3 regions of the Streptomyces sp. NPDC013157 genome follow, and region 3 is predicted to be linked to each of the others. Evidence: riboswitches for the same ligand, from Rfam matches in the RefSeq annotation. Region 3 holds a riboswitch; each other region holds the start of a gene.
The links. Region 3 has a riboswitch for thiamine pyrophosphate ahead of ACFY6U_RS23075 (thiamine ABC transporter substrate binding subunit). Riboswitches for the same ligand answer to the same signal wherever they lie in the genome.

Region 1 (3,267 bases), on a different contig from region 3:
CGCGGCGCACCCCACGTCCTCCAGTTTCCGGGCCAGCACAGGATCGTCGTTCGTGTACGGCAGCACCGTGAACCCGTCGTCCACCAGCGTCTCCGCCGCGTCAAGCAGCTCGACCGGGTCCGGCAGCAGCGTCCGCTCGTCGGCGATGACCTCCAGCTTGACCAGATCGGTCCCCAGTGCCTCCCGCGCCAGCCGTGCCGTCAGCACCGCCTCGCCCGCGGTGTAGCACCCGGCCGTGTTGGGCAGCACCCGGATCCCGAGCCGGTCGAGCACCGACAGCACGGAGCCCCGTACCCCCGGGTCCACCCGCCGCATCGCGACCGTGGTCAGCTCGGTCCCGGACGCGAGGAGCGCCCGCTCCAGCACCTCCAGGCTGGGTGCACCCCCGGTACCCATGATCAGCCGGGACGAGAACGTCGTACCCCCGAGGACGAAGGGATCGTCGGCCATGGCGCTCAGCCTCCCTGCACGGCGGTCAGGACTTCCACCCGGTCGCCGTCGGCGAGCCCGGTCGTCGCCCACTGCCCGCGCGGTACGACGGTCTCGTTGACGGCCGCGGCCACCCCGGAGGGCGCCGCCGTGAGGGACCGCACGAGCGAGTCGAGAGCGGTGCCCGGGGCGATCTCCCGGCGCTCCCCGTTGACGGAGATGGTGACGGAGAGGTTCATGCGGTCTGCTCCACAAGTTGGCGGGGGAGGGGGTCGAATCGCCTCGGCGTGAACGGACGGCCCTCCGCCGGCAGCTCGCCGCCGGCCAGCAGCTCTGCCATGACGTCTCCGGTGACCGGCGTGAGCAGCACCCCGTTGCGGTAGTGCCCGGTGGCCAGCAGCAGTCCGTCGAGGCGGGTCGGCCCGAGCAGCGGCGCGTTGTCGGGGGAGCCGGGGCGCAGTCCGGCCCGGGTCTCGGTCAGGGGCAGCTCGGTGATCCCGGGCACCAGCTCGTGCGCGTCGCGCAGCAGCTCGTACACCCCGCCCGCCGTCACGGTCGTGTCCCAGCCCAGCTCCTCGCTGGTCGCGCCGACGACCAGCTCGCCGTTGTCCCGGGGCACCAGGTAGACGTTCCCGCCGCGCACCACGGCCCGTACGGTCCGGCTGAGGAACGGCGCGTACCGGGCGGGCACGGTCAGCCGCAGCACCTGCCCCTTCACCGGCCGTACCGGCGGCAGCACGTCGTCGGGCACACCCGCCAGCCGCCCGCTCAGGCTGCCGCCCGCGAGCACCACCTGGCCGGCGCCCAGCGCCTCACCCGCACGGGTGCGGACACCGGCGGCCCGTTCCCGTACCACCTCCAGGCGCTCGGCCCAGTCGCGGTGGAACACCACCCCGGCCCGCTCGCACGCGGCCACCAGCGCGGCCGCCAGCCGGCGCGGGTCGATCTGGTGGTCGCCGTCGGCCCGCAGCCCGCCGCGCACACCCGGCGCGAGCATCGGCTCCAGGCGCCGGCACTCCCGCCCGGACAGCCACTCGGACTCCAGGCCCGACTGCTTCTGGAGGGCGTGCAGCTCGCGCAGATGGGCGCGGTCGTCGGCGTCCAGCGCGACCGCGAGGGTGCCGCAGCGCCGGTAGCCGAGGTCGCGGCCGGTGAGCTCGGTCAGCTCGGCGGCGAAGTCGGGATAGCGGCGCGCGGAGGCCAGGTTGAGCCCCAGCAGGGTCTGCTCGCCGTAGTGCAGCTCGGTGACGGCGGCCAGCATCCCGGCCGCGACCTGCGCGGCCCCGCCGCCGGGCTCGGGGTCGGCCACGGCGACGGCGAGCCCGCGCTGGGCCGCCCGCCAGGCCGTGACCAGGCCGATGATTCCGCCCCCGATGACGAGGACGTCGGACGTACGTGAGGACATGGGCGTCCAGCCCCTCCCTTCGCCGGCATGACCCGGATCAGGTTCGTACGGTCGGAGGCCGCCAGCCTCCCTCTCAGCCCGGTGCGTCCGGGCTCCCGCGTGTGCTTCCCCGCCACCCTAGCCCGCGGCGCTCCGCCCCGGTAAGACGGCCTCGGACGGCACTGCGGACGGCGCTGTGGACAGTGCTGTGGACAGTGCTGTGGAACAGGTCATACGCCACGACCCCTGACTGACTCTTTGTCAGTTGTCTATCGTTCTTGTCTATGGTGATCAGGTGAGCGAGCAGACGCAGCGACGGAGCACGTCACAGACGCGGCGCGTGGTCGTCGTGGGCGCGGGGATGGCCGGGGTGCAGACCGCCGTCGCCCTGCGGGAGCAGGGGTTCACCGGGACTGTCACGCTGATCGGCGCCGAGCCGCACCAGCCGTACGACCGGCCGCCGCTCTCCAAGGCCGTGCTGCTCGGCAAGTCGGAGGGCTCCGCCTTCGAGGTGGACTTCGAGGCGCTCGGCATCGAGCTGGCGCTCGGCCGCGAGGCGCTGGGCGTGCGCACCACCGACCATGAGCTGGACACCGAGGCCGGCCCGGTGCCCTACGACGTCCTGGTCCTCGCCACCGGCGCCGAGCCGATCACGCTGCCCGGCACCGAGGGCGTGCCCGGCGTCCATCTGCTGCGCACCCTGGACGACGCCGAGCGGCTGCGGCCCGTGCTCGCCCGGCAGCACGACATCGTGGTCGTCGGCGCGGGCTGGATCGGCGCCGAGTTCGCCACCGCGGCCCGCGAGGCCGGCTGCGCGGTCACCGTGGTCGAGGCCGCCGACCGCCCGCTCGCGGGAGCGCTTCCCGCCGAGGTCGCCGCGCCGATGGCCGCCTGGTACGCGGACAGCGGCACCGACCTGCGCACCCACGCGCGCGTGGCGGGCATCGAGCCCGGCGCGGTGGTGCTCGACGACGGCTCGCGGCTGCCCGCGGGCGCCGTCGTGGTCGGCATCGGCGCCCGCCCCGCCACCGCCTGGCTGGCCGGCTCCGGCATCGGGCTGGGCCCGCACCACGAGGTGCTCGCCGACGACCGCCTGCGCACCAGCGCCCCCGACGTCTACGCGGTCGGCGACTGCGCCTCCTTCCCGTCCGGCCGCTACGCCGAGCGCCTGCTCGTCCACCACTGGGACAACGCCCTCCAGGGCCCGCGCACGGTCGCCGCCAACATCCTCGGCGAGACCGACGCCGTCTACGACCCGGTCCCGTACTTCTGGTCCGAACAGTTCGGCCGCTTCGTCCAGTACGCCGGCCACCACGCCGCCGCCGACCACCTGATCTGGCGCGGCGACCCGACAGGGCCGTCCTGGAGCGTCTGCTGGCTCCGCGAGGGCCGCCTGGTAGCCCTCCTGGCGGTAGGCCGCCCCCGCGACCTGGCCCAGGGCCGCCGCCTGATCG
Region 2 (3,267 bases), on a different contig from region 3:
GGACTCATCGGCCACGACTCCTTTTGGTCGCGTCACTGAACGGTCGATCGCTGTGCGGGGCAGCCCGCCTTGCCTCCGAGCATATGACTCGCCGTAGAGGACCAACTCGGATCGACACACTCAACTGCCCTGGCTACGACCGAGCTTGACCCTGTGTGTGTGGGGGGGCAGGCCTTCGGGTCTGCCCCCTTCACCATGTCAGTCGGCGATCGGCAGGTACACCCGGTTCCCGCTCGCGGCGAATTCCTTCGACTTCTGGAGCATCCCCTCCGCGACCTCCTCCGGTGTCGCCCCCTCGGCCGCCGCACCGCCGAACCGCTCTGTGATGCTTTGGCTAATCTTCATCGAGCAGAACTTCGGCCCGCACATCGAGCAGAAGTGAGCCGTCTTCGCCGGCTCCGCCGGGAGCGTCTCGTCGTGGAATTCGCGGGCGGTGTCCGGGTCCAGGGCGAGGTTGAACTGGTCCTCCCACCGGAACTCGAAGCGAGCGTCGGACAGTGCGTCGTCCCACTCCTGCGCGCCGGGGTGGCCCTTGGCGAGGTCGGCCGCGTGGGCTGCGATCTTGTAGGTGATGACGCCGGTCTTGACGTCGTCCCGGTTGGGCAGGCCCAGGTGTTCCTTGGGGGTGACGTAGCAGAGCATCGCCGTGCCCCACCAGGCGATCATCGCGGCACCGATGCCGGAGGTGATGTGGTCGTACGCCGGCGCGACGTCCGTGGTCAGCGGGCCGAGCGTATAGAACGGAGCTTCATCGCAGATCTCCTGCTGAAGGTCGATGTTCTCCTTGATCTTGTGCATCGGGACGTGGCCCGGGCCCTCGATCATGGTCTGTACATCGAAACGCCTGGCGATCCGGTTGAGTTCCCCGAGCGTGCGGAGTTCCGCGAACTGGGCCTCGTCGTTGGCGTCCGCGATGGAGCCGGGGCGCAGCCCGTCGCCGAGCGAGTACGTGACGTCGTAGGCGGCGAGGATCTCGCAGAGTTCCTCGAAGTTCTCGTACAGGAACGACTCCTTGTGGTGCGCGAGGCACCAGGCCGCCATGATCGAGCCACCGCGCGAGACGATGCCGGTCTTGCGGTTGGCGGTGAGCGGCACGTACGGCAGGCGCACGCCTGCGTGGACGGTCATGTAGTCCACGCCCTGCTCGGCCTGTTCGACGACCGTGTCCTTGTAGATCTCCCAGGTCAGTTCCTCGGCCCTGCCGTCGACCTTCTCCAGGGCCTGGTAGAGCGGCACCGTGCCGATGGGGACGGGGGAGTTGCGCAGCACCCATTCACGGGTGGTGTGGATGTTGCGGCCGGTGGAGAGGTCCATGACCGTGTCGGCGCCCCAGCGGGTCGCCCAGGTCATCTTCTCGACCTCCTCCTCGATGGAGGAGGTGACCGCGGAGTTGCCGATGTTGGCGTTGACCTTCACCAGGAACCGCTTGCCGATGATCATCGGCTCGATCTCCGGGTGGTTGACGTTGGCGGGCAGTACGGCCCTGCCCGCCGCGATCTCCTCACGGACCACCGCAGGAGAAACGTTCTCGCGGATGGCCACGTACTCCATCTCCGGGGTGATCTCGCCCCGGCGGGCGTACGCGAGCTGGGTCACCGCCTCGCCTTCCCGGCTGCGACGCGGCTGGCGCGGACGGCCCGGGAAGACCGCATCCAGGTTGCGCAGGCCACCGCGCGGCGAGGTGTGCTTGATTCCGTCGTCCTCAGGACGGACGGGCCGGCCCGCGTACTCCTCGGTGTCGCCGCGGGCGACGATCCAGTTCTCCCGCAGCGGCGGCAGGCCCCTGCGGACGTCGGTCTCGACGAGCGGATCGGTGTACGGGCCTGAGGTGTCGTAGAGCGTGACCGACTGCCCGTTGGTGAGATGCACCTGACGGACCGGCACCCGCAGGTCGGGGCGGGAGCCCTCGACATACCCCTTGTGCCAGCCGATGGACCTCCCGGCCTCCGGGGACGGTTCGCCCGTAATGGACTGTTCGTCCTGGCTGAAGGCAGGCGTGCGTGCGTCCTTGTTGGTCATAAGACCTACTCCCTACGCCGGCATTACCCGGTAACAGGTTCGGCGGTCGACGCAGCGGCTTCCGTCGGGCGGCGTTTCCTGCGAAACATCACACGTTCCACGTGAAACATCGCGAATACGGAGGTCAGCGCCCTCTCAGCCCGGTGCTCCGAGCTCCCGCGTGTGCAAAGGTGCCTCCACGCTAGCGTCAATTCGGGCGCGGTGAACAGAGGGCCCCTACCGTTCTTGCGATGATCGGGCGGTGACCTCGACACAGCAGCACCCCTATCCGCCCCCGGACCCGCGGCGCGGCAACGGCGCCCCGCAGGGCGGCGGACCCGGCCACGGGGGCCGTGGTGCCGGTGACGGACACATCCATGAGCAGGCCCTCAGCCATGCCCACCATCACGACAACGGCCATGCCCACGGCCACCGCGAGGCCCAGGACGGATCCGGACCCGGCGGGGGTCACGGCCATTCGCACGGGCACAGTCACAGCCACGGTCCCGCCGCGCCCGTCTCCAAGCATCTGCGCAAGGTCATCGCGGCGATCCTCATCCCCTTCACCGCCGCGGTCGTGGTCGGTCTGGTGGTGCTGTGGCCCGGCGGTGCCCCGCCGCACGAGCGCACCGGCGTCGGCTTCGACCGCCAGACGCAGGCGGCGACGGTCACCAAGGTCGTCTCGGTCAGCTGCAAGTCGGTCAACGCCTCCGGAGGCGGCTCGACCGCCGACACCGCCACAGCCGACGGCACTTCCTCGAAGGAGGGGGACGGCACCTGCAAGAAGGCCACCGTCCGGGTCGACACCGGCAAGGACAAGGGCCGTACCTTCACCGAGATCGTGCAGCCCGACCAGTCGCGGCAGTTGCACGAGGGCGAGCAGGTCGTGGCCGCGTACGAGCCCTCCGCACCCAGGGACCTGCAGTACTCGGTCACCGACGTGAACCGGAAGTTCCCGATGGCGCTGCTCGCCGGGATCTTCGCGCTCGCCGTCGTGGTGGTGGGCCGCCTGCGCGGTGTGATGGCCCTGGTCGCGCTGGCCGTCAGCTTTCTGGTGCTGACGCTGTTCATCCTGCCGGGGATCCTGCAGGGCTCGAATCCGCTGCTGATGGCGGTGGTCGGGTCGAGCGCCATCATGCTGATCGCCCTGTACATCTGCCACGGGCTGTCAGCCCGGACCTCGGTGGCGGTGCTCGGCACGCTGGTCTCCCTGTGCCTGATCGGCCTGCTCGGCTCGGAGTTCATCGACTGGGCCGCGCTCACCGGCAA
Region 3 (3,267 bases):
GGCCCACAGCCCGCCCACGGTCCGTACGACGACCGCGTAGTTGAAGAAGACGTGCGCCAGCAGGATGGCCCAGACGGTGGTGTCCAGCCGTACGCCCCACAACTCGTCCAGCAGGCCGCCCCGCCCGACGAGCGCGAGGAACGCGGTGCCCACCACGACCGTCGGCAGCACGAAGGGCACCGTCACCACGGCCCGCAGCACCTGCTTGCCCGGGAAGTCGAGGCGGGCGAAGACGTAGGCGGCGGGCAGCGCGGCCAGCAGGGTGAGCGCGGTGGAGGCGAGCGCCTGCCAGGTGGTGAACCAGAGCACGTGCCGGATGTCGGACTGGCCGACGACGTCGGCGATCCGCCCGAACCGCCACACCCCGTCGACCCTCAGCCCGCGCGTGACGATCGCCGCGACCGGCCAGGCGAAGAAGACGGCGAAGAACGCGACCGGCACGAACATCAGTCCGAGCCGCGCCGCGCTCCCCGAACGGCCCTTGTGCGCGGCTACTTCAGTACGAGTGACGTCCACGTCTTGACCCACTGGTCACGGTTGGCGGCGATCTCGTCGGGCGCCATGGTCTCGGGGTCCTGGGCTGCGGGCCCGTACTTCGTGAACTCGGCAGGCACGCTCGCCCCCTTCACCACCGGGTACACGAACATGTTCAGCGGCATGTCCTCCTGGAACTCCCTGGAGACCAGGAAGTCGATGAGGGCCTTGCCGCCCTTGGTGTTCCCCGCGTTGCTCAGCAGCCCCGCGAACTCGATCTGCCGGAAGCAGGTGCCGGTCGCGACCCCGGTGGGCGCGGTGCTCGGCTTCGGGTCGGCGTAGATGACCTCGGCGGGCGGCGAGGAGGCGTACGACACGACGAGCGGCCGGTCGCCGCCGGCCTTCTTGCCGCCGGCCGAGCCGGAGAACTCCTCGTCGTAGGCCTGCTCCCAGCCGTCGACGACCTTGACGCCGTTGGCCTTGAGCTTCTTCCAGTAGTCCTGCCAGCCGTCGTCGCCGTACTGAGCCGCGCTCCCTAGCAGGAATCCCAGCCCCGGCGAGGAGGTGGACGCGTTCTCGGTGACGAGGAGGTTCTTGTACTGCGGCTTGACGAGATCGGCGTACGAGGTCGGCGGGGTCAGCTTGTGCTTGCTGAAGTACGCCTTGTCGTAGTTGACGCAGATGTCGCCGTAGTCGATGGGCGTGACCCGGTGCCTGTCCGCGTCCAGCTGGTACGCCGTGCCGACCGTGCCGAGCCCCTTCGCCTCGTACGGCTGGAAGAGACCGTTGTCGAGGGCCCTGGAGAGCAGGGTGTTGTCGACGCCGAAGAAGACGTCGCCCTGCGGGTTGTCCTTGGTCAGGATCGCCTTGTTGACGGCCTGCCCGGCGTCACCGTCCTTGAGGACCCTGACCTTGTAGCCGGACTGCTTCTCGAAGTCCTGGAGCACGTTCTTGGAGACGGCCCACGAGTCGTGGCTGACCAGAGTGACGGTCTTGGAATCGGCGTCGGAACCCGACGACGACGAGCACGCGGACAGCGTGACGAGACCGAGCCCGACGGCCGCGGCCAAGAAGGTCCTTGTGTGCACTGGTGTTTTCCTCCTGGGGTTGACCAGGAAGAGACGCGGCCCTGCCCGCGGTGTGCGGGCAGGGCGCAACAGCTTGAGTGATGACCGAACTTCCTACCCAGAATGACCTGGGCGAGGTTCAGAGGGTCTGCGGCCCGGTTGCCGCACTCTCAGCGCTGTGGCGCTCCCCTGTCGGAATATGAAGATGTACCTACGGCCCTCAGATTACCGCTCGGTGGCCGCGAGCTGACCGCAGGCTCCGTCGATCTCCTGCCCGCGGGTGTCCCGGATCGTCACCGGCACACCGTGCGCCTCGATCGCCTCGACGAACGCCTTCTCGTCCTCCGGCCGCGACGCGGTCCACTTCGAACCCGGAGTCGGGTTCAGGGGGATGAGGTTGACGTGCACGGGCTTGCCCTTGAGCAGGCGGCCCAGCCGGTCCCCCCGCCACGCCTGGTCGTTGATGTCGCGGATGAGGGCGTACTCGATGCTGAGCCGACGCCCGCTCTTCTCGACGTACTCGAACCCGGCGTCGAGGACCTCGCGCACCTTCCACCGCGTGTTCACGGGGACGAGCGTGTCGCGCAGTTCGTCGTCGGGGGCGTGCAGCGAGATCGCCAGCCGGCACTTGAATCCCTCGTCGGCGAACCGGTGGATGGCCGGGACCAGTCCGACGGTCGAGACGGTGATCCCGCGCTGCGAGAGGCCGAGCCCGTCCGGGGCGGGGTCGGTGAGAGCCCGGATCGCTCCGACCACCCGCTTGTAGTTGGCGAGCGGCTCGCCCATCCCCATGAAGACGATGTTGGAGAGCCGCGCGGGACCGCCAGGCACGTCCCCGTCCCGCAGCGCCCGCATCCCGTCCACGATCTGGTGGACGATCTCGGCGGTCGACAGATTCCGGTCCAGACCCGCCTGCCCGGTCGCGCAGAACGGGCAGTTCATCCCGCACCCCGCCTGCGAGCTGATGCACATGGTCACCCGGTCCGGGTAGCGCATCAGCACCGACTCGACGAGCGTGCCGTCGAACAGCCGCCACAGCGTCTTGCGCGTCGTCCCCTCGTCGGTCGACAGATGCCGTACGACGGTCATCAGCTCGGGGAACAGCGCCTCCCGCAGCTTGTCCCGCGACCCGGCCGGGATGTCGGTCCACTGCTCGGGGTCGTGCGCGTACCGCGCGAAGTAGTGCTGCGAGAGCTGCTTGGCACGGAACGGCTTCTCCCCGACCTCGGCCACCGCGTCCTTGCGCTCGGCGGGCGAGAGATCGGCGAGATGCCGCGGCGGCTTCTTGGCTCCGCGCGGCGCGACGAAAGTGAGTTCTCCGGGATTAGGCATGGCTGTACCAGTGTCGCAGATCAACTGAGGTGGCCTGCGACCGAAGGTTCGGCGGGGACTTGGAAGGGCTCAGCCCCTGGCCGTCGTGATGATGGCGAAGAGGGCGCCGGAGGGGTCGCGGAACATGGCGAAGCGGCCGATGCCCGGGGCCTCGGTGACCGGGATGAGGGTGGTGGCTCCGGACTCGGTGGCCCTGGCGAAGGTGGCGTCGCAGTCGGTCACCTCGAAGTAGGGGTGCCATTCCGGGGTCGAGCCGGCGTCGAGGTTGGCCTGGGGCAACTGCATCAGTCCGCCGTGGGCCGCCGCCGGGCCGGCGCCGGCCGGGGTGAGGATCGTGTAGGTCAGTCCCGGGCCCATCGGCACGTCCCGCGTCTGCCAGGAGAAGACCGACTCG

Region 1: another riboswitch for thiamine pyrophosphate. It lies ahead of thiO (glycine oxidase ThiO); the one in region 3 lies ahead of ACFY6U_RS23075 (thiamine ABC transporter substrate binding subunit).
Region 2: another riboswitch for thiamine pyrophosphate. It lies ahead of thiC (phosphomethylpyrimidine synthase ThiC); the one in region 3 lies ahead of ACFY6U_RS23075 (thiamine ABC transporter substrate binding subunit).

The regions. Positions count from the first base shown of each region.
Region 1 is NZ_JBIBAK010000004.1:270,007-273,273, forward strand. Features, by position in the region: gene ACFY6U_RS14530 (thiazole synthase) at 1-450, opposite strand, end outside; gene thiS (sulfur carrier protein ThiS) at 456-668, opposite strand; gene thiO (glycine oxidase ThiO) at 665-1,834, opposite strand; TPP riboswitch at 1,832-1,943, opposite strand; gene ACFY6U_RS14545 (NAD(P)/FAD-dependent oxidoreductase) at 2,109-3,267, shown strand, end outside.
Region 2 is NZ_JBIBAK010000012.1:245,432-248,698, forward strand. Features, by position in the region: gene ACFY6U_RS32270 (hypothetical protein) at 1-39, shown strand, start outside; gene thiC (phosphomethylpyrimidine synthase ThiC) at 199-2,019, opposite strand; TPP riboswitch at 2,012-2,189, opposite strand; gene ACFY6U_RS32280 (YibE/F family protein) at 2,261-3,267, shown strand, end outside.
Region 3 is NZ_JBIBAK010000007.1:346,100-349,366, reverse strand. Features, by position in the region: gene ACFY6U_RS23080 (ABC transporter permease) at 1-447, opposite strand, end outside; gene ACFY6U_RS23075 (thiamine ABC transporter substrate binding subunit) at 492-1,562, opposite strand; TPP riboswitch at 1,635-1,742, opposite strand; gene rlmN (23S rRNA (adenine(2503)-C(2))-methyltransferase RlmN) at 1,767-2,873, opposite strand; gene ACFY6U_RS23065 (VOC family protein) at 2,943-3,267, opposite strand, start outside.